Regions from separate parts of the Methylobacillus flagellatus KT genome, predicted to be linked through region 1. Evidence: riboswitches for the same ligand, from Rfam matches in the RefSeq annotation. Region 1 holds a riboswitch; each other region holds the start of a gene.
The links. A riboswitch is a leader RNA that binds a small molecule or an ion and turns the genes downstream of it on or off. The one in region 1 is predicted to bind thiamine pyrophosphate.
Positions count from the first base shown of each region.

Region 2: linked by a shared signal. The riboswitch ahead of thiC (phosphomethylpyrimidine synthase ThiC) and the one ahead of MFLA_RS09125 (3-oxoacyl-ACP reductase) in region 1 are both predicted to bind thiamine pyrophosphate.
Region 3: linked by a shared signal. The riboswitch ahead of MFLA_RS10175 (TonB-dependent siderophore receptor) and the one ahead of MFLA_RS09125 (3-oxoacyl-ACP reductase) in region 1 are both predicted to bind thiamine pyrophosphate.

Region 1 covers NC_007947.1:1,917,170-1,928,016, forward strand. The annotation lists gene MFLA_RS09110 (hypothetical protein) at 130-522, shown strand; gene MFLA_RS09115 (MgtC/SapB family protein) at 646-1,881, opposite strand; gene MFLA_RS09120 (LLM class flavin-dependent oxidoreductase) at 2,016-3,305, opposite strand; gene MFLA_RS09125 (3-oxoacyl-ACP reductase) at 3,494-4,279, opposite strand; TPP riboswitch at 4,324-4,434, opposite strand; TPP riboswitch at 4,625-4,728, shown strand; gene MFLA_RS09130 (sodium:solute symporter family transporter) at 4,776-6,227, shown strand; gene MFLA_RS09135 (mechanosensitive ion channel) at 6,347-7,831, shown strand; gene MFLA_RS09140 (protein adenylyltransferase SelO) at 8,113-9,669, opposite strand; gene MFLA_RS09145 (LLM class flavin-dependent oxidoreductase) at 10,018-10,847, shown strand, end outside.
Region 2 covers NC_007947.1:2,712,664-2,723,510, forward strand. The annotation lists gene thiC (phosphomethylpyrimidine synthase ThiC) at 1-1,800, opposite strand, end outside; TPP riboswitch at 1,870-1,980, opposite strand; gene MFLA_RS12910 (protein-L-isoaspartate O-methyltransferase family protein) at 2,151-2,807, shown strand; gene MFLA_RS12915 (efflux RND transporter periplasmic adaptor subunit) at 3,180-4,271, shown strand; gene MFLA_RS12920 (efflux RND transporter permease subunit) at 4,268-7,471, shown strand; gene MFLA_RS12925 (TolC family outer membrane protein) at 7,468-8,874, shown strand; gene MFLA_RS12930 (isochorismatase family protein) at 8,871-9,428, shown strand; gene waaA (lipid IV(A) 3-deoxy-D-manno-octulosonic acid transferase) at 9,469-10,746, opposite strand; gene MFLA_RS12940 (sensor histidine kinase) at 10,811-10,847, shown strand, end outside.
Region 3 covers NC_007947.1:2,126,003-2,136,849, reverse strand. The annotation lists gene pheT (phenylalanine--tRNA ligase subunit beta) at 1-947, shown strand, start outside; gene MFLA_RS10200 (integration host factor subunit alpha) at 973-1,275, shown strand; gene MFLA_RS10195 (MerR family transcriptional regulator) at 1,256-1,681, shown strand; tRNA gene MFLA_RS10190 (tRNA-Pro) at 1,766-1,842, shown strand; gene adh (aldehyde dehydrogenase) at 2,143-3,663, shown strand; gene MFLA_RS10180 (DUF779 domain-containing protein) at 3,754-4,128, shown strand; gene MFLA_RS10175 (TonB-dependent siderophore receptor) at 4,266-6,425, opposite strand; TPP riboswitch at 6,499-6,597, opposite strand; gene MFLA_RS10170 (SulP family inorganic anion transporter) at 6,690-8,336, opposite strand; gene MFLA_RS10165 (di-heme oxidoredictase family protein) at 8,497-9,849, opposite strand; gene MFLA_RS10160 (ABC transporter substrate-binding protein) at 9,855-10,847, opposite strand, start outside.

The DNA of each region.
Region 1 (10,847 bases):
ACAACCCGCGTCTATATTAATAACTATTAATCATATTAAATTATTGCAACGATGTGATAATTTAATAAGTGCATTATTCGCGCCTCTGGCAATCCTGTCGGGAATCTGTTCACAGAACACACAGCATTCATGGACTGGCTACCCACATTGCTCGCTGCTGCGGGCACGCAGCCCGACGCCCGCTACCAACCTGACGGCGAAAATGTGCTGCCAGTCATTCTTGGCGAAGCAGCCGTGCGCCCGCGCACACTTTTCTGGCGCTACAAGGGGCAGGAACAGGCCGCCGTGCGCTCAGCCGACTGGAAATACCTGAAAATCAACGGCAACGAGTTCCTGTTCGACCTGAGCAAGGACCAGCGCGAACGTGCCAACCTGGCGGAGAAATATCCACAGGTGCTGGCCGAGCTCAAGGAAAAATGGCAACACTGGAACAGCAGCATGTTGCCGATTACCCCGGATGTACGCTCACACAGCGTCAATGGCAAGATGCAGGCAGACAGGTATGGCGTGCCTGCCCCCTGAGGGCCTCAACCAACCCATCACGTTGCCGCCCTGCCCTGCATTGCCTTGCTGAATTGGCGATCAGTGTGCTGAATCACCACGCAAGGGCTGTCATTTCAGCCCTTCTCCCTACTAGCAAAGGCGTCAGACTGAGAGCAGCAATACTGATATGCCAGCCACCAAAGCCAGTGCGATGACAGGATAAGTACGCAATGCCAGCTCCCGCCCGCCTATCAACCCGACCAGAACCGCCTTGAAGATGCTATTGCTGACCACCGCGAGGACAATGCCCAGCACCGCGACATGGCTGGCAAGCTCCTGATGCGCACTGCGCGACAGGGACAAGGTGATTGCATCCACATCGGCGATCCCGGCCATCAGAGAAACCAGGTAGACGCCGGTATCTCCCCAATAGCGCCGGCCCGCTTCCACCAGGAACAAAATGAGCGTCAGCAACAAGGCAAACCGCAGCGCAGGTCTCAATTCGAATGGATTGCGCAATGGAGTTTCAGCGTTTGCAGGCTCTTGATGGACAGCCCGCCGCCAGAAAACAGCCGCACCGACCATGTAGACCAGAAACATGGTGCCCAGCGACCAGGCAATGGGCGGCAATAGGGAGGCATTCACGACAGCGACTTCCAGCAACACGCGCGGGAACATCAAACCCGAGGTCGCCAGCAGGCCCGCTGCCAGCAAACTATGCAGGTTCTTGGCAGACAGGCGCGACAGGGTCAATGTCATTGCGGTAGAGGAAACCAGGCTGCCGAGAATGGCCGTGAGCATCAGGCCATAGCGCGTGCCGGTCAAACGCACGGCGATATAGGCAATGAAGCTGAGGGCTGCGATCAGCACCACCATCCACCAGGTGGTGTAGGGATTGAACACCTGCCAGGAATCGTAGGACTCGTTGGGCAGCACCGGCAGCATGACCACAGAGATGAATAGCAGCTTCAACGCACCGGAAAGCTCCGCCTCGCTCATGCGCTTCAAGAGGGTATGCAGAACATTCTTCAAGCTGAGCAGCAAGGCCACCACTACCGCCCCGGCACTGGCCAGCATGACATTGTCCGAGAGCGCCAGGCTGCCCAACAGGAAAGTAATCAGCAGCGCCAGCTCGCTGGTAATGCCCTGGTCGCCATTGCGGCGCAAGTCGCCCACATAGGCAATGCTGACGACCAGCATCAGTGCCACCAGCACCGTCACCCAGACCGCAATGCCGAGATGCTGGCTGAGCAGGGCGCTCAGTCCCCCGAGCAGGCCGGTCAGGGCGAAAGTGCGTATCCCTGCACTCTGGCGGGACTCTGTCTCGTCACGCTCCTGCCAGCCACGCTCGGCCCCGATCAATAACCCTGCCCCCAAGGCAATGAGCAGGTGAAGCATTACATCTACAGAGACGGACTCAGGCATCAAGCGGCTTTCTCAACAATGGTTTAGGGCCTGTTCCAGGCGCTCACATCATACATGACGGCGCGATATCCAAGATAGGACCCGGCGCGGGACAAGGAAGAGCCAGGCTACTGTCTCCCAGGCCGCGCTAGGCCCAGGTGGCCGCGCAATGTCGTGTGCTCGTAATCCTCGCGGAACAAGCCGCGCCGTTGCAGGATGGGAATCACATGGTCGACGAAATCCTGAACGCTGTCAGGCTGCACAGGTGGCATCAGGTTAAACCCATCGGCGCCGCCATTGCGGAACCAATGCTCCATCTGGTCTGCCACCTGCTCGGGAGTGCCAACCATGGTGCAATGCCCTCCTCCGGCCGCCAGGCGGCCCAATAGCTGGCGTACCGTGGGCCGCTCGGTTTCAATGATGCGCAACACGGTGGCGTAGCGCCCCTTGGGGCCGGTGAAGGCTTCCAACGGCGGTAATGGCGGCACCGGGGCATCCAGCTCCCAGCCCATGCAATCCTGGTCGATGAACAACTGCAATTGCCGCAACGAGGTTTCCGCAGGCAGCAGTTCATCCAGTGCGCGCTGCTTGGCACGCGCCTCAGCCTCAGTTGAGCCGATGAAGGTCACCAGGCCGGGCAGGATGGGCACATCCACCTGCCGTCCGGCAGCCTTGACCCTGGCCTTGACGTCACGGTAATAGGCCTGGGCCGATGGCAGGTCGTAGGCCACCGCATAGATCGCCTCAGCGTGTTTTGCCGCCAGCGCGCGACCATGCTCGGAAGCGCCGGCCTGGAACAGCACGGGATGTCCCTGCGGCGGGCGCGGCACGGTCAACGGCCCGTCGACGAGAAAATGCTTGCCCCGGTGGTTGATCTGGCGCACCCGGCTTTCGTCGACGTAATCGCCAGCGCGGTCGTTGAGCAGCGCACCATCGTCCCAGCTATCCCACAACTGCAGCACCGCCTGGATGAACTCTTCTGCCCGGGCATAGCGCTCAGCATGGCCAGGCATGGCTTCATAGCCGTGATTTCGGGCCTCGACGTCGAACATGGACGTCACCACGTTCCAGCCCGCGCGCCCACCGGAAATATGGTCAAGCGAAGCCATCAGCCGTGCGGCATGGAATGGTGTGAAGAAGGTGCTGGAAATCGTGCTCACCAAGCCGATGTGCCGGGTGGCGCGGCTGATGGCCGTAAGCATGGTCACCGGTTCGAGAAACCAGCGTGGACCATCGGTGATGTTGTTGGTGGCATGGCCGTCGGCAAAGAACACGGCGTCCAGCTTGCCACGCTCGGCCAGCTGCGCCATTTCCTCGTAATAGCGGATATCACCAAGCCGCTCGACCTGGGAATCCGGGTGGCGCCAGGCCGCATTGTGGTGGCCGCAGCCGAACAGGAACAAGTTGATGTGCATCATGGCAGAACAAAAGCCTCTTTAGTGAATTCGATCATGACAGGCGCTGAGTCAGCGGATAGCATATTGACGCGAGCAAGAATGGCTGGAAAAAAGCTTAGCAGCGATCCTGGCTAGACGACTTGCCGCAGGCAGCGCAAGAAATAACGCCAGAGCTGGGCAACAACGCCAGAAAAATGGCGTCAGCCATCCTAATTCTTGACCAGCCCGCCATCCACCACCAGGTTCTGCCCCGTCACCGCGCGCGACCAGGGCGAAGCGAAGAACAGCACCGCGTCGGCGAACTCTTCCGGCGTAGTAACGCGGCGCAAGGGTGTGCTCGCGGCAATCAGGTCAAATACGGCATCCGGTGTGGCAGCAGAGGCGTCAGTCGTGCGCAGCAGGCCGCCCGACACCATGTTGACCGTGATGCCATCAGGCCCCAGATCCTGCGCCAGGGTGCGCGTGAGGGAAAGCAGCGCTGCCTTGGCGGCGGTGTAATCATGGTAAGGCACTACCGGGTTCTGGAACAGGTTGGTGCCGATATTGATCACCCGGCCGCCGCCCTGCGCACGCATGCCAGGCAAACAGGCCTGGACGGTATTAAGGGCACCGCGCACCACACCCTCAAATTGCTGCTGCAACTCTTCCCATGCCAGCTCATGCGCATGCGACCGCGCATCGCCGTTGAACTTGAAGTCAGGCAGGGCGTTGTTCACGATGGTGGTTACGGTCTTGCCGAAATGCGCCTGCGCCTGCTCCACCATCGCCCGCACGGCAACGGCATCACTCACGTCCGCCCGGATCGCCAAGGCCCGCCCCGGCGCTTCATCTGCCAAGGCCTCGGCGGCTTCCGCACTGTGAAGATAGTTGACGACCACACTTGCCCCCTGACCAAGGAAGGCGCGAGCGATATGCCGCCCCAGCCCACGGCCTGCGCCGGTGACGAGCACGAGTTGTTCTTGAATCGGGAGTAGCGATGAAGATGGATTGCCCATGTAATTCCTTTGCAATGGTCCATGGCAAGGGAATACATGGCAGCGCAAACTGCGACAGGCATTCCTCCGCCAGTATGATCTGGATCAGGTATACGGGTGTGTTCTCAGCCCTGACTGAATTGAATCATTCAAACAAGGCACCCCGTGCCGAAGAGTGGCTAACAAAACTCTCCTGACGTTGTTGTGCTCTGCCTTGCCGTACTATTTGTACGGTCTGCGGCAGAGCGCCCAGTCAGGATCGCTTGGCTGAGTTTTATTTAGCCACTCTGAGGCCGAACCATACCATGAAACATGAATTATCCGCATGTCTTCATCGCACACTGGAAGAATATCGCTATAATTCCAGACCTAACCTAGGGGAGCCGCTTGCGGCTGAGAAATGACAACCGTCATGACCCTTAATACTTGATCCAGACCATGCTGGCGAAAGGAAGGAAACAACGCATTCGATGTGCGTGCTCCTTGTCGTTCGCCGATTACCAGGAGTCACCACGCAATGCTCAGTACACAAGCCGTTTTCACCTGGCTGGTCTTTTTCGCCGCCATTTTCGCCATCGCTGGCATAGCTTATTCACGCAGGTTCCGCGGCAATCTTGAGGAATACATCGTCGCGCGTAATAGCCAGGGTACGCTGGCCAGTATCATGACCCTGCTGGCCTCGTCGCTGGGCGCATGGATATTGTTCTCGCCTGCGCAGGCAGCGACCTGGGGCGGCCTGACTGCCGTGATCGGCTATGCTATTGGCGCCATGTCGCCCCGACTTGCCATGATCCCGCTCGGCAAGCGCATGCGCGAGCTGATGCCCAGCGGTCACTCGCTGACTGAATTCCTCATCGCCCGCTACGGCAAGCCCATGTACCTGCTTGCGCTGACCATCATGCTGTTCTACCTGTTCATCGCCATGAGCGCCGAGATCACCGCCATCGCCAAGATGGTCACGCTGCTCGCGCCGGTGCCGCTCTGGGCCACTGCTGCCATCGTGCTCGGCTTCACGCTGCTCTACACCACCTACGGCGGCCTCCGTGCCTCCATCTTCACCGACAAGGTGCAGATCGTCATCATCATCCCGCTGTTGGCCGCGCTGGTCTTCATCGGATGGCAGGCGACCGGCGGCATTGCCCCGATCGCGGAAAAGCTGCAGCACACCGCGCCGCAGTTGATCGACCTGGAGGATATCGGCGGCATCAAGGCCGGGCTCACCTTCTTTGTCGCCATCCTGCTCACCGGCATCTTCCACCAAGGCAACTGGCAGCGCATCTACTCCGCCAAGGACATCCCTACCATGCGCAACGGCTTCCTGCTCGGCGGCATTCTCGTCGTGCCCTTCATCTTCATCATGGGCTTGTTCGGACTGGCCTTCATGGCAATGACACCGGACGGCGACAGCTCAGTGGCGTTGTTCAGCGTGATCATGCCCAATATCCCGCTCTGGTTGGCCGTCGCCCTGATTCCGCTGGGCATCTCGCTGGTCATGTGCAGCGTGGACACGGCCATCAGCGCCATCTCCAGCATCGTGGCGGTTGATATCGGCCGCGTCATGCCCAGAAGTAGCGCAGCCAGCCTGATGCGCCTGTCGCGCTGGCTGGTCCTGCTGGTTGCGATTCCCGTGCTGGTCGTCGCCGCGCAAGGCTACAGCGTGCTCTACCTGTTCCTGCTGGCAGACCTGCTCTGCGCAGCGGCAGCGTTTCCGGTGTTCTTTGGCCTGTTCAGCCGCTCCCACACCGGCCGCGAAGCCGTCACAGGCACCGTGGCAGGACTCGCCGCAGGCCTGTTCATGTTTCCGATGCCTTACCAGCCGGTGACACATTTGCTGGAGTCCTTCCTGCTTGCTGCCCTGGCCCCGGTTGTCGTGATTACCCTCATGCGCTTGCTCAAGCGCCGAAAACAGCATTTCGACCTGACCACGCTCAACGGCAGCGTCCGTAAACTGGATGGGGGACAGCTTTAAGGTAGCAAGGACTTGTTGACAAACCCTTCCCAGCACAGCCATCATCAAACCATTGAATACCGAATATTGTCATTGAAAACAATCGAATAGTGTCATCTATACGAAAATAGGAGGTTCGCATGAATACACAATGGAACAATGTGTGGAGCACGGTGCAAGCCGGACTCGGCGACAATATGCTCCAGTTGCTGGGCGCGCTGGCCATCCTCGTATTGGGCTGGCTGTTCGCCGTACTGGTACGAGCCGGCGTGCGACGCGGTCTCGGCATGGCAGATCTGAACCGCCGCTTTGCGCAGATGACCGGTCAGACCGGGAAAATTGTGGATATCGAAAAAGGCGTCGCCATCAGCCTGTTCTGGATAGTATTGCTGTTTACCTTTGTCGCGGTGCTCAATTCGCTCGACTTGGCGATGGTATCCGACCCGTTCGCCGCACTGCTCACCGAAATGTTCGCCTATGCGCCGCGCATCCTTGCAGCGCTGGTGCTGGCATTGATCGGCTGGCTGCTGGCCAGCTTGGTACGCGCCATCATCACGCGCGTGCTGGCGAAAACCACGCTGGATGAAAGGCTGGCCGAGCATGCAGGCATGGCACCTATCAGTGACAGCCTGGCACAGGCCCTATTCTGGCTGGTGATCCTGCTGTTCGTGCCAGCCGTGCTGGGCGCGCTGCAGTTGCAGGGCCTGCTCGATCCGCTGCGCGACATGGTAGGCCGGGTACTCGACATCCTGCCCAATGCAGTCGCCGCACTGGTGATCGGTAGCGTTGGCTGGATCGTCGCCACGGTGCTGCGCAACCTTGTCAGCAACCTGCTGCGCACCGCTGGCGCCGACAATCTCGGCCAACGCGCCGGCATAGCGGAAACTCTGCGCCTGTCGCACGTGGGCGGATTGATAGTGTTCATTGCAGTCTTCCTGCCCTCACTGATCGCCGCACTCGACGCTCTGCGCATCGAGGCGATTTCCCGCCCGGCCACCGAGATGCTGAGCATGTTCCTCGCCGCCGTGCCACACATCATCGCCGCTGGCCTGATCCTGGGACTCACCTGGCTGGTGGGCTCATTCGCAGCGCGCTTGCTGGCCAGCCTGCTGCATACCCTCGGCTTCGACGCCCTGCCTGCACGCATCGGCCTCGGCCATGCCTTTGAAGGGAAATCTGCCTCGGGCCTCGTTGGCAAGATCGCGTTGTTCTTTGCCATGCTGTTCGCCACGGTGGAAGCGGCCAACCAGCTTGGCTTCCTCCAGGTCAGCGACATCATCGCCACCTTCATACGCTTTGGTGGTGATGTGCTGCTCGGCTCGGTGATTCTGGTGGTCGGCTTCTGGCTGGCAGGGCTGGCACATGAAGCCATCGACCGCGCTACCGGCCCCAACAGCCGCGGCCTGGCACGCATTGCCCGTTTCGCCATCCTCGGCCTGGTAGTGGCCATGGGCCTACGCGCCATGGGCATTGCCGACGACATCGTCAACTTGGCATTCGGGCTGACACTGGGCGCCATCGCAGTGGCCGTTGCCCTCTCCTTCGGCCTGGGGGGACGTGAGGCGGCTGGCAAGCTCATGGATCATTGGCTGTCGAAATTCATCGACGACGACAAGCAGAATTAAGTCCATCTGGATCACCGCCTTACCTATTCAGGCAGAAGCCGTTCAGCAAAGCTGGGCGGCTTTTTTTGCACATTCCCAGCCGATGTTGCGCCCTTGTCCCTGCCAGATAGCGAGAGGATAGGCTAGACCATATGGCGTGTATCGTTTCTCTGTTGTCGAAAGTAAGAATGTCAAACGAGAAGTTTGCGGCAAGTGCGATCAATCCCACACTTGGCTGCGCCATTCCGCATCATTGGGGCGATCAGGCGCGGTCAGACATTCACTCGTGGAAAAAGCTTGAATCAAGAACTACACGATAGCATCGAACACCCGGCCTTGTGCCTGGCCCAATCCGGTCTCAGGGCAGCAAAACGCTCCTTGCCCGGCTGCTCATCATAAGGCTTTCGCAGCACGTCCATCAACGCTTCTATCATGCTGGTATCGCCGGTGTCGGCCAGGTCTATGGCCTGCTGGGCAAGATAATTGCGCAGCACGTAACGCGGATTGACCCGGTTCATCGCCTCACGCCGCTCCGCTGGGTCGCGCCCGTCCGCCAGAGTCGCCTGCGCGTATTGCCCCAGCCAGTCGCTGAACCTGGGCTTGAATGTTTCCCACAATGCGGGACTGTAAGCCGCGCTCTGCAGTATGCCCAAGTCGGGCTGAGCGGCATCTACCAATGCCAGCTTGCGGAAAAATTCAGTCATGTCGATTTCGGCCTGGGTCATGAGGCCGAATACTTCATTGAGCAAAGGCTCATACTCGTCGCGCCATGCACTGAAACCGAACTTGGCAGCCAGCACGGCGCCCCATTCGTTGTTGTAGGCCTGGTCATACAGCATGAGACCTTCGTCGTAGATTTCGCGCTCCGGCTTCAAGGTATAGAGCGCCTGCGCCAGGCGCTCCAGGTTCCAGCGCGCAATGTCGGGCTGGCGGCCGAAGCAATAGCGGCGGCCCGCCGCATCGGTGGTATTGGGGGTCCAGCCCGGGTCGAAATTGTCCACCCATCCGTAGGGGCCGTAATCGATGGTCAGGCCGAGGATGGACATATTGTCGGTGTTCATCACGCCATGCACGAAACCCACGCGCATCCATTGCGCGATCAGGCGCGCCGTGCGTACGCAGATGATCGCAAACCATTCAGCCAACCGTTCCTCTTCCGGGTAATTCCTCAGTTCGGGAAAATCGCGGTCAATGGTGAAGTCCACCAGCTTTTGCAGGGTTTGCTTGTCATCACGCATGGCAAATATCTCGAAATTGCCGAAACGGATGAACGAGGGCGAGACCCGGCAAACAATCGCGCCTTTTTCTGCCTGGGGATGGCCGTCGTAGAACATGTCGCGGATCACGACATCGCCGGTCTGCACCAAGCTCAGGGCGCGTGTCGTCGGGATTCCCAAGTGGTGCATGGCCTCGCTGCAGAGGAATTCGCGCACCGAGGAGCGCAGCACTGCGCGCCCGTCCGCCATACGGGAATATGGCGTGACGCCTGCCCCCTTGAGCTGCAGCTCCCAACGCTGCCCTTGGCGGTTGACCACCTCGCCCAGGCTGATGGCCCGGCCATCTCCCAGCTGCCCTGCCCAATGGCCGAACTGGTGCCCGCCATAGCAAGCCGCATAAGGCTCCATGCCGGGCATCAGGCCATTGCCTGCCAATGCGTCAACCCATGCCGGGGAGCGGATCTCTTCCTCGCTCAGCTCCAGCGCCTCCAGCATTTCGTGGGAATACGCCAACAACTTGGGCGATGATACCGAGGTCGGCATCACGCGGGACCAGCAAGCGCCATATACCTGACGCAACTGGTTACTGGTTTCCGGGTCTCCCGGCAGTTCCCGCAGGAAACGGTTATCAAAAGTGAGCATAGTCAAATCATCAATTCAGGGGGCAGAAGAAAAAGAAAAGCTTATGAGGATGACAGTTTTCAGCATTGTATGTTCTCCTGCTGCAGAAGTTAATCTGGAAACTTGCCTGGGGAAACAGGCCAAATGAGTTCATGCATGGCGCAACAGCCGCTGGGAACAACCGGCACGATCCAGCCTAGCCGGCCCGGGCCCGGAGCGTTGTCTTGACACAAAGCGCGTTTTCTAGCCAATCCCTGGGCTCTCTTACGAACTTCCCCCAGGCATCGTTATTGCCGGTGCATAATCAGGCTTGCAAAGAACCTCAGGCACACATGCCTGTCTTCCACAATAATCCCACGACACTTGCACATGATGATTCCATTTTCCATCCTTGACCTCTGCCCCATCGTTCAAGGCAGCACGCCTGCGCAGGCGTTCAGCAACTCCGTCGAGCTGGCGCAGCTCGGCGAAACGCTGGGTTATCGTCGCTTCTGGCTGGCGGAACACCACAACATGCCCGGCATCGCCAGCGCTGCGACGGCTGTCGTCATTGGCCATGTCGCCGGCCATACCCAGACAATCCGCGTCGGTGCCGGCGGCATCATGCTGCCCAACCATGCTCCGCTGGCGATTGCTGAGCAATTCGGCACGCTGGAATCGCTCTATCCCGGACGCATTGACCTCGGACTGGGCCGGGCGCCCGGTAGCGACATGGCCACCGCCCGCGCCTTGCGGCGCAACTTGCATGCGCATGGCGAAGACTTCCCCGAGCTAGTGGCAGAACTGCAGGGCTACTTTGACTTGCCCCAGCCAGGGCAAAGCATCAGGGCGGTGCCCGGGGCCGGGCTAGCCATTCCCATCTGGGTACTGGGTTCCAGCCTGTATGGCGCCCAATTTGCCGCTGCACATGGCTTGCCGTTCGCCTTTGCCTCGCATTTTGCGCCTACCTTCCTGTTGCAGGCGCTGGACACCTACCGCCGCAACTTCCAGCCTTCCACCTCGCTGGACAGGCCTTATTTCATGGTGACGGCCAATATCCTGGTCGCTGACACCGATGAAGAAGCACGCTACTGGTTCAGCTCCCAGCAACAGGCGTTTACCAATCTCCATCGCGGCATACCGGGACAATTGCCGCCGCCGGTGGACGATATCGAGCAATACTGGACGCCAGCCGAGAAAATCAGCGTGGAGCGCATGCT
Region 2 (10,847 bases), 800 kb from region 1:
CACACCCAGCTTGTTGGCATATTCGCGCACGTCCTGGGTAATTTTCATTGAACAAAAGTGCGGACCGCACATGGAGCAGAAGTGCGCCTGCTTGGCCCCTTCCTGCGGCAGGGTCTCGTCGTGGAATTCCTTGGCTTTCTCCGGATCGAGGCCGAGGTTGAACTGGTCCTCCCACCGGAACTCGAAACGTGCCTTGGACAGGGCGTTGTCGCGAATCTGAGCGCCGGGGTGGCCTTTGGCCAGGTCGGCGGCGTGCGCGGCAATCTTGTAGGTGACGATGCCGACGCGCACGTCTTCCTTATCCGGCAGGCCCAGGTGCTCCTTCGGCGTGACGTAGCACAGCATCGCGCAACCGTACCAGCCTATCATCGCGGCGCCGATGCCGGAGGTGATGTGGTCGTAGCCGGGTGCGATATCGGTGGTCAAAGGTCCCAGAGTATAGAACGGGGCCTCGCCGCAATGCTCCAGCTGTAAGTCCATGTTTTCCTTGATCATGTGCATGGGTACGTGGCCAGGGCCTTCGATCATGGTCTGCACGTCATGCTTCCAGGCGATCCGGGTCAATTCACCCAAGGTTCTCAGCTCAGCAAACTGGGCTTCATCATTGGCATCGTAGATCGAGCCGGGACGCAGGCCGTCGCCGAGCGAGAAGCTGACATCGTAGGCCTTCATGATGTCGCAAATTTCCTCGAAATGCTCGTAGAGGAAAGACTCCTTATGGTGCGCCAGGCACCACTTCGCCATGATGGAGCCGCCGCGCGAGACGATGCCGGTCATGCGCCTGGCGGTCATCGGAATGTACTGCAAACGCACGCCGGCATGGATGGTGAAATAATCCACGCCCTGCTCCGCCTGCTCGATCAAGGTATCGCGAAAGATTTCCCAAGTCAGGTCTTCGGCCTTGCCGTTGACCTTTTCCAGCGCCTGGTAGATAGGCACGGTGCCGATCGGCACGGGTGAATTGCGGATGATCCACTCGCGCGTTTCGTGGATGTTCTTGCCGGTGGACAGGTCCATCACGGTATCGCCGCCCCAGCGGGTGCCCCAGACCATCTTCTCGACTTCTTCGCCTATGCTTGAGCTGACGGCGGAATTGCCGATATTGGCATTGATCTTCACGAGGAAATTGCGGCCGATGATCATCGGCTCGATTTCGGGGTGGTTGATATTGGCAGGAATGATTGCCCGGCCGCGCGCCACTTCGTCCCGGACGAACTCAGGCGTGATGATTTCAGGAATGGAAGCGCCGAAATGCTGCCCGGCATGCTGGGTCTGCAACAGTTCGCTCATGCCTTCGCGGCGCTGGTTCTCGCGGATGGCGATGAACTCCATCTCCGGAGTAATGATGCCTTGGCGCGCATAGTGCATCTGCGTCACGTTCCTGCCTGCCTTGGCACGCAACGGTTTGCGATGCAGGTTGAAGCGCATGTCGGCCAGCTTGGGATCGTGCAGCCGTTCCAGGCCATAGCTGGAAGTCGGCCCGTCCAGTTGCTCGGTATCGCCGCGCTCGGCAATCCAGCCAGCGCGCAGGGCCGGCAAACCGTTGCGGATGTCGATCTGCACATCCGGGTCAGTGTAAGGACCGGAAGTGTCGTAGACAATCACCGGCGGGTTCTTCTCGGCGCCGAATGCCGATGGCGTATCGGACAGGCTGATCTCGCGGAAAGGAACGCGGATGTCGGGGCGCGAGCCTTCGATATAGATCTTGCGGGAATTGGTAAAAGGCTGCGTTGCGCCCGGATCGACCTGGGCGGTGGCATTGAGGAAATTCTGCTGCAGGTTTTTGTCGGTGGCGTTCATTCAAGTCTCCAAAATGCGGGAAGCGTTTTGGAGTACCGACAGGGGAATAAAAAAATAGAAACCACCCCATCAAACCAAACTGCGCTTCCCTACGGTGGGATAATCCACATCAGGTTCAAAGGGTAATTCTCACTGCCATTGCATGCCTCAGCGTGCAACAGCAGACCCCTAGCGATGGAAGGAATGTACGTTAAAACCCTGATTCGATCAAGATTATTGTGGACGATGCACAGTTGATGCAGAGCATCATGTGCCTAAAGCTGGCAGGTCACGCGATCCAGCTTGAAACTCTGCCGTCTGGCGCTATAATCGGCAAACCGATAGCCATGCGATGGATAAGGACAATTGCGATGCACCATGATGTAGAACAAGCCCGCTTCAACATGATAGAGCAGCAGATCCGCCCCTGGGAGGTGCTTGACGGCACCGTGCTCGACCTTTTGGGCCGCGTGCCGCGCGAAGCGTTTGTCCCCGAGCAATATCGCGGCCTGGCGTTTGCCGATATCGAAATCCCCATCGGCTTCGGCCAGACCATGCTTTCCCCCAAGATGGAAGGCCGCATCCTGCAATCGCTGGAAATCAAGCCAACCGATAAAGTCCTGGAAATCGGCACCGGCAGCGGCTACTTCACCGCCCTGCTTGCCTCACTTGCGCAAGAGGTGCACAGCGTCGAGATCAATGCCGAACTCAGCAATCAAGCGCATCTCAAGCTGCTTCAGCAGCAAATCCACAATGTGACGCTGCATATAGGAGACGGCGCACGTGGGTGGCCGGGCAATGCCCCCTATGACGTGATCGTCTTCACCGGTTCACTGGCCCTGCCGCCGCTGATAAACGATCAGTTGCGCGTCGGCGGCAGGTTGTTCGCCGTCATTGGCGAGCCCCCCGTGATGGAGGCCACCATCATGCGCCGCATCAGCGAAGATGCGGTACGCCAGGACGTGATTTTCGAAACCACGCTTCCTCAGCTCGAGAACGCCCCCCAGCCGGAAAAATTCGATTTCTAGGAATATGGACCGGCACCTGGGTGCCTAGGTGCCATATCTCCGAGATATGACACACTACCCTGTGCACCCGTTCTTTATCATCCGCGCGCCTGCACATCCTGTCCATTGCCTTGGCACCTTTGCTGAAACTATCGATAGACACCGCTCAGCTAACATTATTTAATAATCATCCTTGATGATCCCTATCCTTCCAGCCTATGCTCCCTAGCATCAACAACTTGTCGGAATGCCAGGCGCCGGCTGATCCTCAGTGCCGCCTGAAAGCGATTGCTATGGCATGGGTGTCGCCATCATGCGCGGGAACAAGCCAGCGCATGGCCTGCATGTCCACCCAGTGATCCAGGCCTCCATCCCCAGCATGTAGGTATCGATATGCCGTTATTACTTTCGAGCACACCACTTCACTCATGGCTGTTAGCCATCTCCGTTTCCCTGCTGGTCGCTTGCCACAAGCCGGCACCCGAGGCGCCGCCACCACGGCCCGCCCTCGTCATGCAGCTCACCGACCTGCATACCGACCATGGCCAGTGGCTGACGGGAGAAGTGCGTCCTCGCTATGAATCGGCGCAGGGCTTTCGTATCGCAGGCAAGATCATCCAGCGTCACGTGGAAGTCGGTGACCATGTCAAGAAAGGCCAAATGCTGGCAAGGCTGGATGCCGAGGATAACCAGCTCTCGCTGGCCTCGGCCCAGGCCGCACTGCAGTCCGCAGAAGCGCAATTGGCCTTGGCCGAAGCCGACAGCAAACGCCAACGGCAACTATTCGAGAAGCGCTTCATTTCCGCAGCCGCCCTGGACACGGTGGAAACGCGCCTGAAGTCTAGCCTGGCACAGGTAATGCAGGCTCAGGCGCAGGTCAGGGTAGCCAGCAATCAGGCACAATACACGACACTGGCAGCGGAACGCGATGGCATCGTGACGGCCATCGACGCAGAACCGGGACAGGTCGTGAGCGCCGGGCAGGTGATTGCCCGGGTGGCAGTGCCTGACGAGCTTGAAGTACAGATCGCCATTCCCGAATCCCGTCTAGAGAACCTGGAACCGGGAGCGCCGGCCATCATCCGCCTTTGGTCGAACCGCGACCAGGTCTACCAGGGGCGCATCAGGGAAATCGCTCCTGCGGCCGACCCGGCAACCCGTACCTTCAGGACCAAGGTATCGCTGCTCAATGCCGACGAGAAAGTACAAATCGGCATGACGGCAGGTGTCAGGCTGGAGCGCCAGGAGCAGGCGTTCGTCCTGCCCAGCACAGCCGTGTCGCAACAACATGGAGAGGCGCAGGTATGGGTGATGGATGCGAACAATCGCGTGCATGCGCAGCAAGTGGACATTGGTGGCTACAGCGAACAAGGGGTCAGCATTGTATCCGGGCTCAAAGGCGATGAGACCCTTGTCGTCACCGGCATTCACACCCTCACTGAAGGGCAAGCGGTCACGCCGCTCAGGACAGAAATCAATCAATGAGTGAGCGCCTACCTTTTAATCTATCTCGCTGGGCACTGACGCATCGCAGCCTGGTGCTTTACTTTATGCTGGTGCTGACGCTGGCCGGCATGCTGGCCTACACCAAGCTCGGGCAGTCGGAGGACCCGCCCTTCACGTTCAAAGTCATGGTGGTCCGCACAATGTGGCCAGGGGCCAGCACCCACGAAGTGGAGCAACAGGTCACTGACAAACTCGAAAAGAAGCTGCAGGAGCTGCCCCACCTCGATATCCTGCGCAGTTACTCACGCCCAGGCGAGTCCCTGATTTTCATTCTGGCCAAGGACTCGACGCCACCCTCCGCCGTGCCGGACGTCTGGTATCAGGCAAGAAAAAAAGTCGGCGATATCCGCAATACATTGCCCGACGGCATTCAAGGCCCGTTCTTCAATGACGAATTCGGCGACGTCTACGGCAACCTCTACGCCCTGCATGGCGAAGGCTACGACTATGCGAGGTTGAAGGAACAGGCAGAATCCATCCGCGGCGAGTTGCTCAAGATCAAGGATGTCGCCAAGGTGGAGTTTTTCGGTGAACAACCGCAGCGCATCTATGTCGAGCTGGCCAATGCCAAGCTGGCGACGCTGGGCATTGGCATCAGCACCCTGCTGGAGACATTGCAACAGCAGAATCAGGTCAATAGCGCCGGTGCCTACGACAGCGGGCCGGAGCATATACGGCTAGCGGTCAGCGGTCGCTTCGACCGCCTGGATGAACTACGCGAGTTGAAACTCTGCGCCAACGGCAATGAGTTCCGCCTTGGCGACATCGCCAAGGTCTACCGCGGATTCGAAGACCCGCCCACTGCGCGGGTACGCTACATGGGCAAGGCAACCTTGCTGCTCGGCGTCGCCATGAATGACGGCGGCGATATCATCCAGCTCGGCCAATCGTTGGATGAGGCCGTCGCGCGCATCGATGCCCAGTTGCCGGTCGGCCTCAGTCTCGACACCGTCTCATCCCAGCCCCGTGCCGTGATCCGTTCCGTCGATGACTTCGTCCACTCGCTGGTCGAGGCGCTAGTCATCGTGCTCGGGGTCAGCCTGCTGTCCCTAGGCCTGCGCACTGGAATCGTGGTCGCCATCGTGATTCCAGTCGTCCTCGCCATCACCTTCCTGTTCATGAAAATATTTGGCGTGGGCCTGCACAAGATTTCACTGGGCGCATTGATCCTTGCCCTGGGGCTGCTGGTGGATGACGCGATTATCGCGGTGGAAATGATGTCGTCAAAAATGGAGCAGGGCTGGGAGCGCATGAAGGCCGCCTCTTTCGCCTTCACTTCCACCGCCATCCCCATGCTCACAGGCACGCTGGTCACCGTGGCTGGCTTCCTGCCCATCGCGACAGCCGCGTCCTCCACGGGCGAATACACGCGTTCCATTTTCCAGGTGTCGGCGATTGCCTTGATCGCATCATGGGTAGCCGCCGTGATCTTCGTCCCCTACCTCGGCTACTACCTGTTGCCCGACTACAGGCAGCAGGCGGCCAAACCCCCTTCACGCATGACACGCTGGCTGCAACGCATCGCCCCAACCATCAGCCGACGCCTCGCTAACCGCAAGCAGCGCCACTTGCAGCACATGGCAGCGGGCGAGCATACCGATTTCTACGACTCGCCCTTCTATCGGCGCTTGCGCAGCCTCATTACCCAATGCGTGCACCATCGCTGGATTGTCATCATCGTCACAGTGTCGCTGTTCATCGCCTCGGTCGCGGGCTTCGGGCTGGTGCAGCAGCAGTTCTTCCCGGATTCCACCCGACCAGAGCTGATCGTCGACCTGCGCCTGGCGGAAGGCGCTTCCTACGCCGCGACCGATGCCGAGGTGAAAAAGCTGGAACAATGGCTGCAAGGGCAATCCGGCATCGAAAACTACGTGGCCTATATCGGCAGCGGCAGTCCACGCTTCTATCTGCCGCTTGACCAGCAATTGTCGCAACGCAGCTTCGCCCAGTTCGTCATCCTGACGGCAGGCAATGCCGAGCGCGAGGCGTTGCGCGGCAAACTGCTGCACCTGTTCAATACCGACTTCCCCGCGCTCCGGGCTTCGGTATTGCGCCTGGAAAATGGTCCGCCAGTCGGCTTTCCCGTACAGTTCCGCGTATCTGGCCCCAATGTGGACAACATCCGCGACATCAGCCACCAGGTGGCCGACATCATGCGGCGCAACCCCAGCCTCAGCAATGTGCAGCTGGACTGGGAAGAGCCCAGTAAAGTCATGAAGATCGAAGTGGATCAATCCAAGGCCAGGCTGCTGGGTGTCAGCTCCACCGATATTGCCAACCTGCTCAATGCCGCCATGCGCGGACTGTACGTCACCGAATTCCGTGAAGGCATCGAGCGCATCGACCTGGTGCTACGCGGCGACACGCTGGAACGCACCCATCTTTCACACCTCCCTGAACTCATGGTGCCCACCAGCACCGGCACCAGTGTGCCGCTGTCGCAGCTGGCAACCCTGACTCCGGGTTTCGAGGATGCCGTGATCTGGCGCCGCAACCGCATGCCCACCATCACGGTGCGCGCCAACCTGATCGGCGACCTGCAGGCGCCGGTAGTCTCCGGCCAGGTCGAGCAGCAGCTGGTCGAATTACGCCAGCGCCTGCCCCTGGGCTACAGCCTGGAGACAGGCGGCGCAGCGGAAGAGTCGGCAAAGGGCGGTCAATCCGTGGCAGCGGGCGTACCGCTATTCATCTTTGCCGTGCTCACCATCCTCATGCTGCAACTGCAAAGCCTTTCCCGCACTTTCCTCGTGGTACTGACCGCGCCGCTCGGGCTGATCGGTGTTACCGCCGCCCTGCTCATCTTCAACAAGCCCTTCGGCTTTGTGGCGATGCTGGGTACCATCGCCCTGTCAGGCATGATCATGCGTAACTCCGTCATTCTGGTGGACCAGATCGAACAGGATAAGCGCGCCGGCAAACCCGAATGGGAAGCCATCGTCGAATCAGCCGTGCGCCGCTTCCGCCCCATCATGCTTACCGCGGCGGCGGCAATCCTGGCTATGATTCCGCTGACACGCAACACCTTCTTCGGCCCGATGGCGGTCGCCATCATGGGTGGGCTGACCGTCGCCACCGTGTTGACGATATTGTCGCTGCCGGCACTGTATGCCGCTTGGTATCGGGTTAGAATGCCGGACAATCAATCCCTGACAAGGTACGAGACGGATTTACAGAGATGACTGCCATGAAAGTTGCCCGCATCCATTGCTTTGCCATTGCACTGGCCAGCCTGCTCTCCTGCCATGCGCAGGCCGCCAATGGGCAGAACCTGCTCGATATCTATGAAATTGCCTTGACCAATGACCCGACACTGGCCGCCGCACGCAGCGGCAATCTGGCGGCACAGGAAAAAATCGAGCAAGGCAAGGCGCTGTACCGCCCCACGGTCAACTTCACGACCGATGCCAGCCACTCCGAGACCGACATCCGCTACCTCGGGGAAAACGCGATTTTCCGCAATGCGGGGCGTGAGTCCTTTGATACCTTCGGCTTCGGTGTCAACTTCAGCCAACCCATCCTGCGCAAGGAGAACTGGGTGCAGATGAAGCAGGCGCAAACCCAGGTTTCACAGGCTGACAAGCAATTGATGCAGTCACAGCAGGAGCTGATGCTGCGTAGTGCACAAGCCTATTTCGATGTGCTGATGGCGCAGGACCAGATCGACCTGATCAATAGCCAGAAAGCGGCAATTTCCCAACAGCTGGAACAAGCCAAGGCCAATTTCGAGGTGGGTACCGCCACCATCACCGATGTCAATGAAGCCCAGGCGCGGTACGATTTGCTCAAGGCTCAGGAAATCGCCGCGCTCAATGACTACGAAGTGCGCAAGCGTGCAGTGCAGGCCATCACTGGACGCTTGCCCGAGCGCCTCGCCACGGTGCGCCAGGACCTGGAAACCCGCCCGCCGCAGCCACAGGACATGGAGCAATGGGTCCATCTTGCCATCCAGAACAATTTGGCGCTGAGCATCCAGCAGGAAGCTTTGCACCTAGCCACGCAAGAAGTAGAGCGCATGAGCGCCGGGCACTGGCCAACACTGGATATGGTGGGCAGTTATACCGACACCCGCGCCAGTGGTAGTCCCAACGGTTTCGGCAGCGACCTGCAGAACGCCACCATCGGCCTCAGGTTCAACATCCCGCTGTACCAGGGCGGCGCCATCAGTTCGCGCGTACGCGAAGCCATCGCCAACCAGCAGAAAGCCATGGATGAAGTCGAGGTCGCCCGCAGAAAGTCCGAGCTGGATACACGGCAGGCCTACCTCAGTCTCACCGGCAGCGTGGCGCAGGTGCAGGCCTATGAAAAGGCGCTCAGCTCCAGCCAGAGCCAGCTTGACTCCACCAACCTGGGATACGAGGTCGGCGTGCGCAACAGCGTGGATGTGCTCAATGCCCAGCAGCAGCTGTTTACTGCCAAGCGCGACTTGTTGCAGGCACGTTACAACTACCTGATGAATATACTCAGACTCAAATATGCCGTCGGCCTGCTGAATGAAAACGACCTGAGCGAAATCAACCAGCGCCTGGTCCTGACCAGCCAGTTGCCGGACTGGACGAGTACCCAGGAAGAGAACACGCCATGACAGCCACTGATCTAGCCGCCCGCGCGCTCAGCCAGCTCGTCATCATCGACGTCCAGGAGAAATTGGCCGCCGCCATGGACCAGGATGCCATGGCGGCACTGACACGTGATTGCAACATCCTGCTGCAGGCTTCACGCCTGCTGGAGGTGCCCGCCATCGTCACCGAGCAGTATCCCAAGGGCCTGGGCAACACCATCCCTAGCCTGCAAGACAGCCTCGAACATGCCTGCAGAATAGAGAAAACCGCATTTTCCTGCCATGCGGTACCTGCATTCCGCGCGCAATTGCATGCCGACCGACCACAACTCGTGCTGGCAGGGATGGAAGCCCATATCTGCGTGCTGCAAACGGCACTGCAATTGCAGCAACATGGCTGCCAGGTCATTGTAGTGGAAGATGCCGTACTGTCGCGCAACCCGGCCAACAAGGCCAATGCCCTGCTCAGGCTGCGCCAGGCTGGCGTGATCATCAGCAATACGGAATCTGTCGTGTTCGAGTGGCTGGGCGTGGCAGAAGGTGAAGCCTTCAAAGCCATTTCGCGCATGGTGAAGTAGGCCTCGCGCTGAGCAGGCCGGTCACCAGCAAGGCGGCGTGTCAATCGACAGGCAAATAGCGCGACACCAACTCGGCAACCCGCTGCGTGGCGCCCCCGGCACCGGTACTGAACTCCAGCGCCTTCCAGCTCATTGATTGGCGCAGCTCCGGATCACCGAACAAGCGTTGCAGGGCACGTGCCAGATCGGCCACGTCCTGCACGCGCCAGGCTGCCTTGGCTGTGATTGCCATCTCGGTGGCAGCAGCGAAGTTGAAGGTGTGCGGGCCGACCAGCACCGGCTTGCTCATGGCGCTCGCCTCGATCAGGTTCTGCCCGCCCAGCGGCTGCAGGCTGCCGCCGATAAAGGCAGCGTCGCAGGCAGCGTAATAGGCGAACATTTCCCCCATGCTGTCTCCCAGCACCACATCCACACTGGCAGGCACCGTCTGCGGCAGCCTGGAACGGCGCACAAAATGGATGCCGCGCCGCGTCAGCAGGTTGGCCACCTCGTCGAAGCGTTGAGGATGGCGCGGCACGATGACGGTGAGCAGCTGCGGCAGCGCAGCCGCCGCGACGGCCTCCAGGATCATGGCCTCCTCACCATCGCGCGTGCTGGCAGCAAGAAAGACCGGTCGCGTACGGCCAAAATGCTGCCGTAACGCTTCACCCTGCGCCAAGGCGTTGGAGGGTGGCGTCACATCGAACTTCAGGTTGCCTGTCACTTCGACCGGCAACCTGTATCCATGAGCGGCAGCCAGGGACTGCAGGCGTTCGGCATCCTGCCGGGTCTGCGCCGCAATCGCCGTCAATTGCCGCAAGCCGTTGCTGGCCAGGCGTCCCAGCCGCGCATATCCCTGTGCGGATTTGGCGGAAAGCCTTGCATTCACCAGCAGGATGGGAATATCGCGCGCCTTGCAACCTGCGATCAGGTTGAACCACAGCTCCGTCTCCATCAGCAGGCCGAGCCTGGGCTGGAAATGTCTAAGGAAACGCGACACCGCGCCCGGGGTGTCATACGGCAAATAGCAGCGCAACACGCTGTCGCCGAACAGTTGCTCGCCCGCTTCCCGGCCTGTCGGCGTCGCATGCGTGATAAGAATCTGGTATTGCGGATAGCGCTGCTGCAACTCCTTGATGAGCGGTGCCGCGCCGCGGGTTTCTCCTACCGATACGCAATGCATCCAGATCAGCGGCCTGGTGACAGGAATGCTGAAAAACCCGAAGCGCTCTCCCCAGTGGCGCAAGTACTCACGCTGCCTGACGCCACGCCACAGCAGGCGCAGCGGAGCAAAGGGAAGCAGAAGGTAAATCAGCAGGGAATAAACGAATCGGGGCATCGCGTGGATTTTCTCATGATTATCGTCGGCATGTATAACATCCGGCATGAAGGCAGGCATAATCATGCACCTCAACCACCCGGACCGGACTGTCGTGCGAT
Region 3 (10,847 bases), 210 kb from region 1:
ATATTCCGGCATTGGCACCGCATGACGAACAACACATGCTTCCGGTGCCGGAATCAAAACGACACCGGAACTGGCTGCGTGATACATTAGCTGCCAGCGGCTACCAGGAAATTGTCAGCTACAGTTTCGTTGATGAAAGCTGGGAGCGTGATTTCCTTGGAAACGCCAACCCCATTGGCTTGAAAAACCCGATTGCGAGCAACCTGAGCGTGATGCGCACCAGCTTGTGGGCAGGATTGATGGAGAGCCTGATCTATAACCTCAACCGCAAGCAGGAGCGGGTACGCTTGTTTGAAATCGGATCGGCGTATTTTGCTGAAGATTCAGCGTACCGCGAGATTGGCCGTATTTCCGGCCTGGCCTATGGTAGCGCCAAGCCTGAACAATGGGCCTCCGAGGCGCGTGAGGTCGATTTCTTCGACGTAAAGGCTGAGGTGGATCGTCTGGCTGGCGGTCGTGTGCAATATGTCGCTGCACAACATCCTGCATTGCATCCGGGACAGACAGCGCAGATATTGCTGCAAGGACAGCCTATCGGCTGGATTGGGAAACTACACCCCAAGTGGCAGCAGCATTACCAATTGCCACGTGGTGCTGTCCTGTTCGAGCTGGACGTGGAGCCCTTGCTCCATGCCCAGGTGCCATCCTATGTCCAGGTGGGCAAGTTCCCTCCGGTGCGACGAGATATTGCCGTCTTGGTTGATGAGGCGACTCCGATCCAGTCATTGCTGGACACCATGCGTAGCAGTAAAAACGCACTGATCAATGACATTGCACTGTTCGACGTCTATCAAGGAAAAGGGGTGCCTGAAGGGAAAAAAAGCCTTGCATTTCTAGTGCTTATGCAAGATACTCAAAAAACTTTGACCGATGCAGAAGCCGATGCAGTGATGGCCGAGTTGCTGGATTTATTGGTTCAGCGACATGGCGCAGCATTAAGAAATTAGAAAAAGTAGTAGGGAAAGGTTTTGCATGACATTAACTAAAGCTGATTTGGCTGATTTACTGTTTGAACAGGTAGGGTTGAATAAGCGCGAAGCCAAAGATATGGTGGAAGCATTCTTCGAGGAAATCCGCATGGCGCTGGAGGCTGGAGACAGTGTCAAACTTTCTGGTTTCGGTAATTTCGAGTTGCGTCAGAAATCCGAGCGGCCAGGCCGCAACCCCAAGACCGGCGAAGAGATCCCCATTACTGCCCGCCGAGTCGTGACTTTCCATGCCAGCCAGAAACTCAAGAGCAAGGTAGAGGAGGCATATGCCGGAGCAAGCACCTAAGGTTCAGCTCCCGCCGATTCCTGCCAAGCGTTATTTCACCATTGGTGAAGTCAGCGAGCTGTGCGGGGTCAAGCCTCATGTGTTGCGCTACTGGGAGCAGGAATTCACCCAGCTCAAGCCAGTCAAGCGCCGCGGCAATCGCCGGTATTACCAACACCATGAGGTGCTGCTCATCAGGCGTATACGCGAGTTGCTTTATGAACAGGGCTTCACGATCAGCGGCGCGCGCAATCGCCTGGATGAGGCTGGTGCTGGCGGGCTGAATCGCGAGCTGGAATCCAGCGAGGGTCTGGGTGGAAATGCCCAGTCCGGTGCAGCGACTGAAAAAGGGGCAATATCGGGCATCGATCTCGCTGCATTGCGCTCAGAACTGCGCGAAGTCCTGAATTTGCTGGGGCAGCGTTAACAAAAATGCGGTTTCTCACTGTGCTAAAGTGAGTATTTTCGATATAATCTCTTTCTTGTTTCTGGCCTGCCGGAAACGAAGGTTCGGGGCGTAGCGCAGCCTGGTAGCGTACTTGCATGGGGTGCAAGGGGTCGTGTGTTCGAATCACACCGTCCCGACCAACAACAATCCATTAAGCCAGTTATTCCAGAAGTGAGTAACTGGCTTTTCACTTTAGAGCGTCAGTATTTGTTGCTCAACGATATCCATTTTGCCAACACTTGATCCTTTCAGTTCAGGTAGCCAGGTGAAACTGCACGGTACGGGGATTTTTCCGTTTTTCCTTCAAAAAACAGGCTCAATGTAAGACAAAAACTAGACTAGGTAGTATATTAACGAAACGTAGGCGCGGGATGTTGTATTCCGACATCAGATCGTGGCAGTCCTGTGCAATCGTTAATAACTCGTGGAGGAGTGTAGTAATGAGTCTGGATAGCTTGAAAGGCCTAGGTATTAAGGTTCCGTACAAAAATAAGTATGACAATTATATTGGAGGGCAATGGGTTGCGCCGGTGGATGGCGAGTACTTCGACAACATCAGCCCGGTGACTGGCAAGGTATTCTGCCAGGTGCCGCGATCGAATGAAAAGGATATCAACCTGGCCTTGGATGCCGCACATGCGGCCAAGGAGGCCTGGGCCAGGACTTCAGGGACCGGACGTGCCAATATCCTCCTCAAGATTGCCGATGTGATGGAAGCCAACCTGGAAACTATCGCGATTGCGGAGACCATCGATAACGGAAAGCCCATCCGTGAAACCATGGCTGCCGACATTCCGCTGGCGATCGACCATTTCCGTTATTTCGCTAGTTGCATCCGTACCCAGGAAGGCGGTATCAGCGAAATCGATCATGAGACTGTGGCTTATCACTTCCATGAGCCGCTGGGTGTGGTCGGCCAGATCATTCCATGGAACTTCCCTATTTTGATGGCAGCATGGAAGCTGGCCCCAGCGCTGGCTGCGGGCAATTGTATCGTCATGAAACCTGCTGAGCAGACGCCGGCGTCGATTTTGGTTGTCATGGAGCTGATAGGCGATCTATTGCCTCCCGGCGTGCTGAATGTGGTGAATGGCCATGGCGTCGAGGCGGGAAAGGCGCTTGCAACCAGTCCGCGTATCGCCAAGATTGCCTTCACCGGCTCCACCTCCGTTGGCCGACTGATCATGCAATACGCGAGCCAGAACTTGATTCCGGTGACACTCGAGCTTGGCGGCAAGTCTCCCAATATCTTCTTTGAAGATGTGATGGATAAGGACGATGCCTATTTCGATAAGGCACTGGAAGGTTTTACCCTGTTCGCATTGAACCAAGGCGAAATCTGCACCTGTCCTAGCCGTGCACTGATCCAGGAGTCCATCTACGAACAGTTCATCGAGCGTGCGATCAAGCGTGTCAAGGCGATCAAACAGGGCAGTCCACTGGACAAGTCCACAATGATCGGGGCGCAGGCTTCCAGCGAGCAGGTAGAGATCATCATGTCCTATATCAAGTTGGGACTGGAAGAGGGCGCACAGTTGCTGACCGGCGGAAATGCAACCAAGCTGCCAGGCGACCTGAGCGAAGGCTACTATATCGAGCCAACCGTGTTCAAGGGCCACAACAAGATGCGCATTTTCCAGGAAGAAATCTTCGGGCCGGTTTTGTCTGTTACGACTTTCAAGGACGAGAAGGAAGCGCTGGAAATCGCCAATGACACCATGTACGGCCTGGGTGCAGGTTTATGGACCCGTGACGGCAGCCGTGCTTACCGTGTTGGTCGCGGGATCCAGGCCGGCCGCGTCTGGACCAATTGCTACCACTTGTATCCAGCGCACGCTGCATTCGGCGGTTATAAGCAGTCCGGCATTGGCCGCGAGAACCACCGCATGATGCTGGATCATTACCAGCAAACCAAGAATCTCCTGGTCAGTTACAGCCCCAATGCATTGGGCTTTTTCTAGGATAGCCCGAGGTTAAGGGAATGGACGCCTGGGTTGGCTGGTCTAACCCAGGCGTTTTTCTTTCTGCATCTCTTGGTCTGGAGGATGAATATGAGCGCGAGCCGGATAGTGGCCACCCCAGCGGCAGCCGCATTGATCGATGAGTTGAAGGCCAGGCATGGCAGCTTGATGTTCCATCAGTCAGGTGGCTGCTGTGAAGGCAGTGCACCCATGTGCCTGCAGGAGGGAGAGTTCTTGCTGGGGGCATCAGATGTCAAGGTGGGAACGGTGCATGGTGTGCCGTTCTACATGAACAAGACCCAGTTTGAATATTGGCAGCATACACATTTGACGCTGGATGCCATTGCCGGTCACGGTGGCATGTTTTCACTGGAGCAGGCGACAGGGAAGCATTTCCTCATCCATTCCCGGTTGTTCACGGATGAGGAGTTGCAGGATCTGGAGCCTGTGGAGCAGTGTGGGTGATGGCGGCCCGGCTCGGGGCACCGTTGACGGTAGCTCTGGCCGCCATCACGTCGCAACTATTTTTCTGCAACAGGTTGGATTGACATGAACCGCATGCTCCTAGAGATGCTGCTCCAAGGAACAATCTGCTGCGCGGGTTAGAAATCGATTTGCGCGGACAGGCGGAAGATGCGCGGTGCACCGGGAATCAGGTAGCCGCCGAATGCGCTGGACGCATCTCCCCAATAGAACTTGTTGAATACGTTGTCTACGCCAAAGCGGAAGGTGGTTGCTGTATTGCCGAGCTTGGTAGTATAGGCGCCGCCCAGGTTCAGGACATGGTAGCCCTCCACTTTTCTGTTCAATGCCGCAATCTCGTTGCTTGGCGCGAAGGCCTTGCTACTTGAATAAATCCATGCCGCGTTCAGCTTGAGCGCAGGCAAGCCAGGCCAGGTATATTCGCTGTACAGCGCAGACCTGAACCTCGGTACATTGCCGGCTTGTTTGTCTTCGATACGGTCATCGCCCGTGCCTTCGGCCCTTGCCTGCAAGGCGGTGACGCTGGCGCTCAGCGCCCAGTTGCGAGTGACGCGTCCTTGGGCGGCAAATTCAAGGCCACGGTTGACCTGCGTGCCATTGACGACGTAGGTGGGTGTGGCATCCACATATTCATTCTTGCGCTTGATCTCGAATACGGCGGCAGATACACTGACGCTCGGTGTCACTTCCGCTTTCACGCCGAACTCGACTTGCCTGGACTTGTTGGGATCCATGATGACTTCTGCGTTAGTCGTGCCTGTGGGTGCCGTACCGCCTGGCTCCAGGCCTTGTGAGTAGGCACCATACACCGCCAGTTCCGGCTGCAGCTTGTAAACCAGCGCGAGGTTGGGCAAGACAAAATCGTCATCCGTGCGGTGCGTCAACACCCCTGATGAGTTGAACTGATCACGCTTGAACTGTACATAACGCACGCCGGCATGCAGCTTGAGCTGGTTGGTCAGGGACATTACATCCTGCACGAACAGTGCGCGCTCTTCATCCTTACGACGCAAACGCACGGGGTTGACGTCGGCAAGTGGGAAGTTGTCATAGTAGACGGGCGCGTAGATATTGCTTTCACCCACATAGTTGTACACATAGTCGGCAAAATGATCGCGACGGTTCAGCGTCGACAGGCCGGCAATGAGCTCATGGTGTACGCTGGCTGTCGTGAAGTTGCCTTGCAGCAGAGCCTGGGTGGCGGTGATCGAGCGCTTGTCGTTCTTGCGGCGCAAGTCATACATCGAATAGCTGCCGTCGCTGCAGAAACCGACTATCAGTCCTTGCGTCTGGCAGCCTGAAGGCAAGGTCACGGCATCATCGCGATGCAGGGTCGATTGGTTGGCCTGCAGGGTGGTATGCCAGTGGTCATTCAACTCATAATTGAACTTCAGCCCGATATTGTAGCTATCATCCACCACTGGCCGGCTCCAGGATTGATCGTTGAGCATTTGTTTGGCACTGACACCGGTCGGGATTCTTTGCTCCGGCCCCAGCAGCTGAAATCCCGGCACGGTCAGCTGTGACTTGTGCTGGTAGTCGAGATCAAGCTGCAGCAATGCCCGGGGACTGAGGTGAAAATCGAATGCCCCAGAAATGAAGTTGCGGTTGCCGGTCGAGCCATCGACATAAGATTTGATGTCTTCCGCTGCGGCATTGATGCGATAACCGAAGATACCATCTTCTGAGCGGCCACTCAGGTCGACGGCGCCGTATACCGTACCGCGTTCGCGAACTTCGAATGTTGCCGAACGCAATGGGACGTCGGTAGGGCGCTTGGTCACATAGTTGATTATACCGCCTGATGAAGCAATCCCTGCCTGCATTCCTGCAAGGCCCTTGAGAATCTCGATGCGCTCCTTGTTTTCCATGGGCACCATGGCTTGCGCAAGAATCACCATGCCATCCTTGCGGTAGTTGGCGCCTTGATTAAGCACAAATCCACGGATGGCAAACCAGTCTGCCAGCCCGACCGCATTGTAGGAGTTCTGTACGCTGGCATCCCATTTCACCGCATCAGTGGCGGAGCGTATGCTGCGATCCTGCATTTGCTCATGGGTGATCACGTTGATGGAAGCTGGCGTGTCCAGCAAGGATGCTTCGGGAAAGCTGCCGACACTGGCGCGGCGTGCCGGGCTGCCGGCAGGCGCGGAGGTGACGACGGTCTCAGGTAGTGATGGGTGATCGGCCTTGCTGGCATCCTGGGCTTGGGCTGCCGGTGAAAATACGCAGGCGATAGCCAGCATGTTGATGTGTGGACGGAAAGTAGAGGCAGGCATGGTGTGCGTTCACTCGCGTTAGGGACAGGCACGCGCAGGAACGGACGAAAAGCCCCAGATAGGCAGAATGGACCTTAGTGGCTTTGCGCTTTCCTACGCTGGCATTATCCAGTTCAGGTTCAAGGGTATATCTCACCAGAAGATTGGCTCTTCAGGACCCCTAGCGTGGCGGCTATCTTAACAAAGATGATGAAGATAGCGCCAATTTTTTTATGTCCAGCGACAGCCTGGGATGGGGCGGGCTGGATACCATCGCAGACTGTGTCAACCAGGCAAGGGCGAGGAAGGTGCCTCCTGCCATAGTAAGTGCAGGTGGGGCAGCACATGATGCGGGCCTATCTGGCCGATAATCCCCGAGCGGCGCAGCTTCTCCAGAATATTGGGCCTGGCTTCCACAATCACTAGTCGAATATTGTGTTGCTTGCATGTATCCAGCAGGTTCCACAACGCCTGCAGACCGGTAGCATCCATGATCGGCACGCGCGCCATACGCAGCACGATGGTGTCGGTGTTCTCGCCTATGGTTTGCAGGCGGCGCTGCAGGTGCTCGGCCGCTCCAAAGAAAAAAGGTCCTTCCAGGCGGTATACCAGTGTGCCCGGCGGCAGGTGCCATGCATGCGGGCCATATTCCTGCTGCAAGTCGTCATCACTCAGCTGCGTCACATTCACCGTGTCCGCCATGCGTTTCATGAACAGCAGTGCGGCAAGTACGACGCCGATATTGACGGCAATGACCAGGTCGCTGAATACGGTAAGCAGGAAAGTGATCAGCAGCACGGCGACATCCGCCCGCGGCGCAGTCCTGGCAATATGCAGGAAGCGATGGACTTCGCTCATGTTATAGGCCACCACGAACAAGATGGCCGCCAGCGCCGCCAGGGGAGCATTCACGGCCAATGGGGCCAGCAAGACCACGATCAACACCAGAGTGACGGCATGTACGATGCCGGACAACGGGCTGTTGGCTCCGTTGCGGATGTTGGTGGCGGTACGCGCCAGCGCGCCGGTGGCGGCAAAGCCGCCAAACAATGGCGAGGCGATATTGGCAATGCCTTGTCCAATCAGCTCCTGGTTCGGCTGGTGGCGTGTTCCTGCCATATTGTCCGCCACGACGGCTGACAGCAGTGATTCGATGGCGCCCAACAATGCAATAGTGAACGCTGGGCCGATCAGCTCGATCATGACAGCGGGGCCGATGCCTTCGGGGAGGGAAAAATGCGGTAATGCCTGCGGAATGCCGCCGAATGCGCTGCCAATGGTAGCAACTTGCTGAAATTGGAAGACGGACTGCACGACAGTGGCTGCCACGATGGCGACCAGGGGACCAGGAATCTTTTTCAAGTACCGGTTGGACAGGACCAGCACTGCCAGCGTGAACGCGCCAAGTAATGAAGTCTGCCATTGCAGCTGCGGCAGCGCTTCGACCAGGTGCAACAGCTTTTCATGAAAATGATGCGATGCTTGTGGAGCAAGGCCAAAAAAATCCTGCCACTGCCCTACGAAAATAATGACGGCGATTCCGCTGGTAAAGCCGATGATCACAGGTTCCGGGATATACCGAATCACGCTTCCCATGCGTGCCAGCCCCATGAGCAACAGCATTGCGCCTGCCATCAGGGTGGCGATCTGCAGGCCGGCAATGCCATATTTCGCTGTAATGCCGGAGAGAATGACGATGAATGCCCCCGTCGGCCCGGTAATCTGCAGCCGGCTGCCGCCGAACAGGGAGGCGAGTGTGCCTGCCACTATCGCCGTATATAACCCTTGTTCAGGCTTGGCGCCGGAGGCGATCGCAAAGGCCATGGCCAGCGGAAGGGCCACAACGCCGACGATCAATCCGGACATGATGTTGCGGGACCAATATTGACGAGAGAGCAGGCCGGCGTGCTTGGCTTCGAGAATGGCGATCATGATATCAGTGCGTGTAAAGAAATCTGCGGACAAACATATGATAATCCTTTCGCAGCAAGCCTATACCGGAGATTAAGGACCGCTGACAAAACCTGGTCGCTTGGACGAGCTCGTACTCACTGCGGCAGAGCGCTTAGTCAGGGGCGTTGCGTCGAACTTGTTAAAGCGACTCGATGAAGTCGAGCAGCGATTGCCTGTCCTCGGGAGACATCTGTTGCACCATGTCGCGGGCCTCCTGCGCTTCACCACCATGCCACAGGATGGCTTCCAATATCGTCCTGGCACGGCCATCGTGCAGGAAGCCTGCATTCGGCTCCACCTTTTTTGCCAGGCCGATTCCCCAGAGCGGAGGGGTGCGCCACTCGCTGCCGCTGGCGGAAAAATCAGGCCGATGGTCTGCCAGCCCTGGCCCCATATCATGTAACAGCAAGTCTGTGTAAGGGGCAATGGTCAGGTTGCCCAGCGGCGCCAGCCTGGGAAATTCACCAGTCTTGATTGCGGGCAGGTGGCAGGCTGCACACTGGGCCTGGCGGAACAGCATTGCGCCCTGTTGCACGCGGGGATCCTCTTGGCGGCGCGGGGAGGGTGCGGCTAGCGCCAATTGGTAGAATTCCATGTGTGCGAGCTGGGTGGTCGAAATTTCCGGATGGCCTGGGGTGGGAGCTTGCCTGCAGGCTGTCTGACGCTCGGCGCAGTTGCCTTGCGGGAACAGGTGCGAGCTTAAGCCCATGTCTCCTGCCAAGGCGCTGGCCGTTTGCTCTCGCAGCGTGGCGACATTGGCTTTCCAGCCAAAACGCCCGATGACCTGCTGCTGTCGTTCCACGCTCCAAACGCGGTTTACCCGCCCTTTGATCCGCCCGGGCTTGGGGGTGTTCTGCAATGCAAGCAAGCTGTTGTCCGCAATCGCCTCGAGCAGGCCCATGCCATAGATGGCAGGCGCAATGCGGGCCGAGGTTTGAATGTCATGAGGAAGTGGGCCGTAGGCTAAGCTGCTGAAGCTCAATACTGGCTTGCGCAGGCGGATGGCCTCACCTCCATTCAGCACCACGATGATATCTTCGTAATGCAAGCGGGCTCGGCCTTCAGCTTCGATACCAGGGGCGCCGAACTCCTGTAATTGGTCGCCATAGGCTGGATGTGGCAGGGGCGCGCCCGTGTGTGTTTTTCCCGGCAGGCTCAGGCGCACGAGCATGGCGCGCATGGACTCTTCAGGCGAGCCGGGTGCAAAGCCCCGGCCATTCTTGGCATGACAGGCAATGCAGGAATTACGGTTGTATAAAGGCCCTAGGCCGGCAATCTCATTGTCCACGGCAGGTGAAATGATCCAGCTTTGCCTGACCAGGCTGCGGCCTTGCAGGAATTGCTGCCTCTGCTCATCAGACAGCGGGCCGATGGCGCGTGTATAGGCTTCCCGGCTGATGTCATTCGTCATGACCTGCGCCTGCTCGGTGCCGAGGGTCAGGCTGGAAAACAGGGCAATGAAAACGAGCGGGAATGACAGGGCGTTGCGCATTGCACTCAATAGGTTGTCGCAATGCGTGCAGCTTCTTCATAGCGGTCATGCATGATGTGCCGCCAATGATCGGCCTCGACCGGATCCAGTGACGTGATCGATTCTGCCCCAGCTTCATCAATCGGCAGGGTATTCAGCAATTGCCTGGCTTTCACCACATTCAGTGCGTCTGCCCCGAGCTGCCTGCTGGCCTCCCGGATGGCGCTGAGGGCATGCTGCAGCGAGGCATGGTTACGTGTGATGATGGCATCAAACAAGGCATTGATGATGTCCTGGCGCGCAAGTCCCCGCCGGGTGTCATATACGAACACGGGATTGTTCTCGAAAGGGTTGAAGTAGTCTGCGGGCTTGTCTGCATAGACCGATGGCCTCACCGGCAACTTGCGGATATCGGGATGGAACAGCAGCTTCTGGCCCTTCTCGGAGAGCACGAATCGGCTGAATGCCTGAGCACCGGCGGGGTTGCCGGCATTTTTCAGGATGGCAAGATGGGCAGGGGAATAGCCGGTCAGCTCCGGGTAAACAAACTGCAAGGGGGCGCCATTCGCAATGGCCGAAGCCGTGAAGAAATCGATGGTAAGCCCGGCCAGCAAGCGACCGCTGGCTACATCATCACTGACGAACGTAGCACCAGAAGTCACCAGTTCGGCATTGGCGGCAATGGCCTGCAACAGGTTCCATCCATCCTGCCAGCCATAGCCCTGCAGCAGGATATCGATGAGAGGGGGAGCATAGCCTACCTTGGAAGGCACGGGCAATGCGATCTTGCCGTTGAATGCAGGGTCTGCGAGATCGGTCCAGCTCCTTGGTGCAGCCAACCCGGCACTCGCCAGCGCCTGTGGGTTGCTCACGATGCCGTACCCCGCAATTTCCGTGGCAATATGATTGCCTTCGCGCAAGGCAAAGCCGTTGACTGCCGCAGGCAAGCCATCGAGGTCGATATTCAGCGGCTGGAACGCCTGCATTTTTTCAAGCTGTGCAAAGTTGCGTTGGGCGGG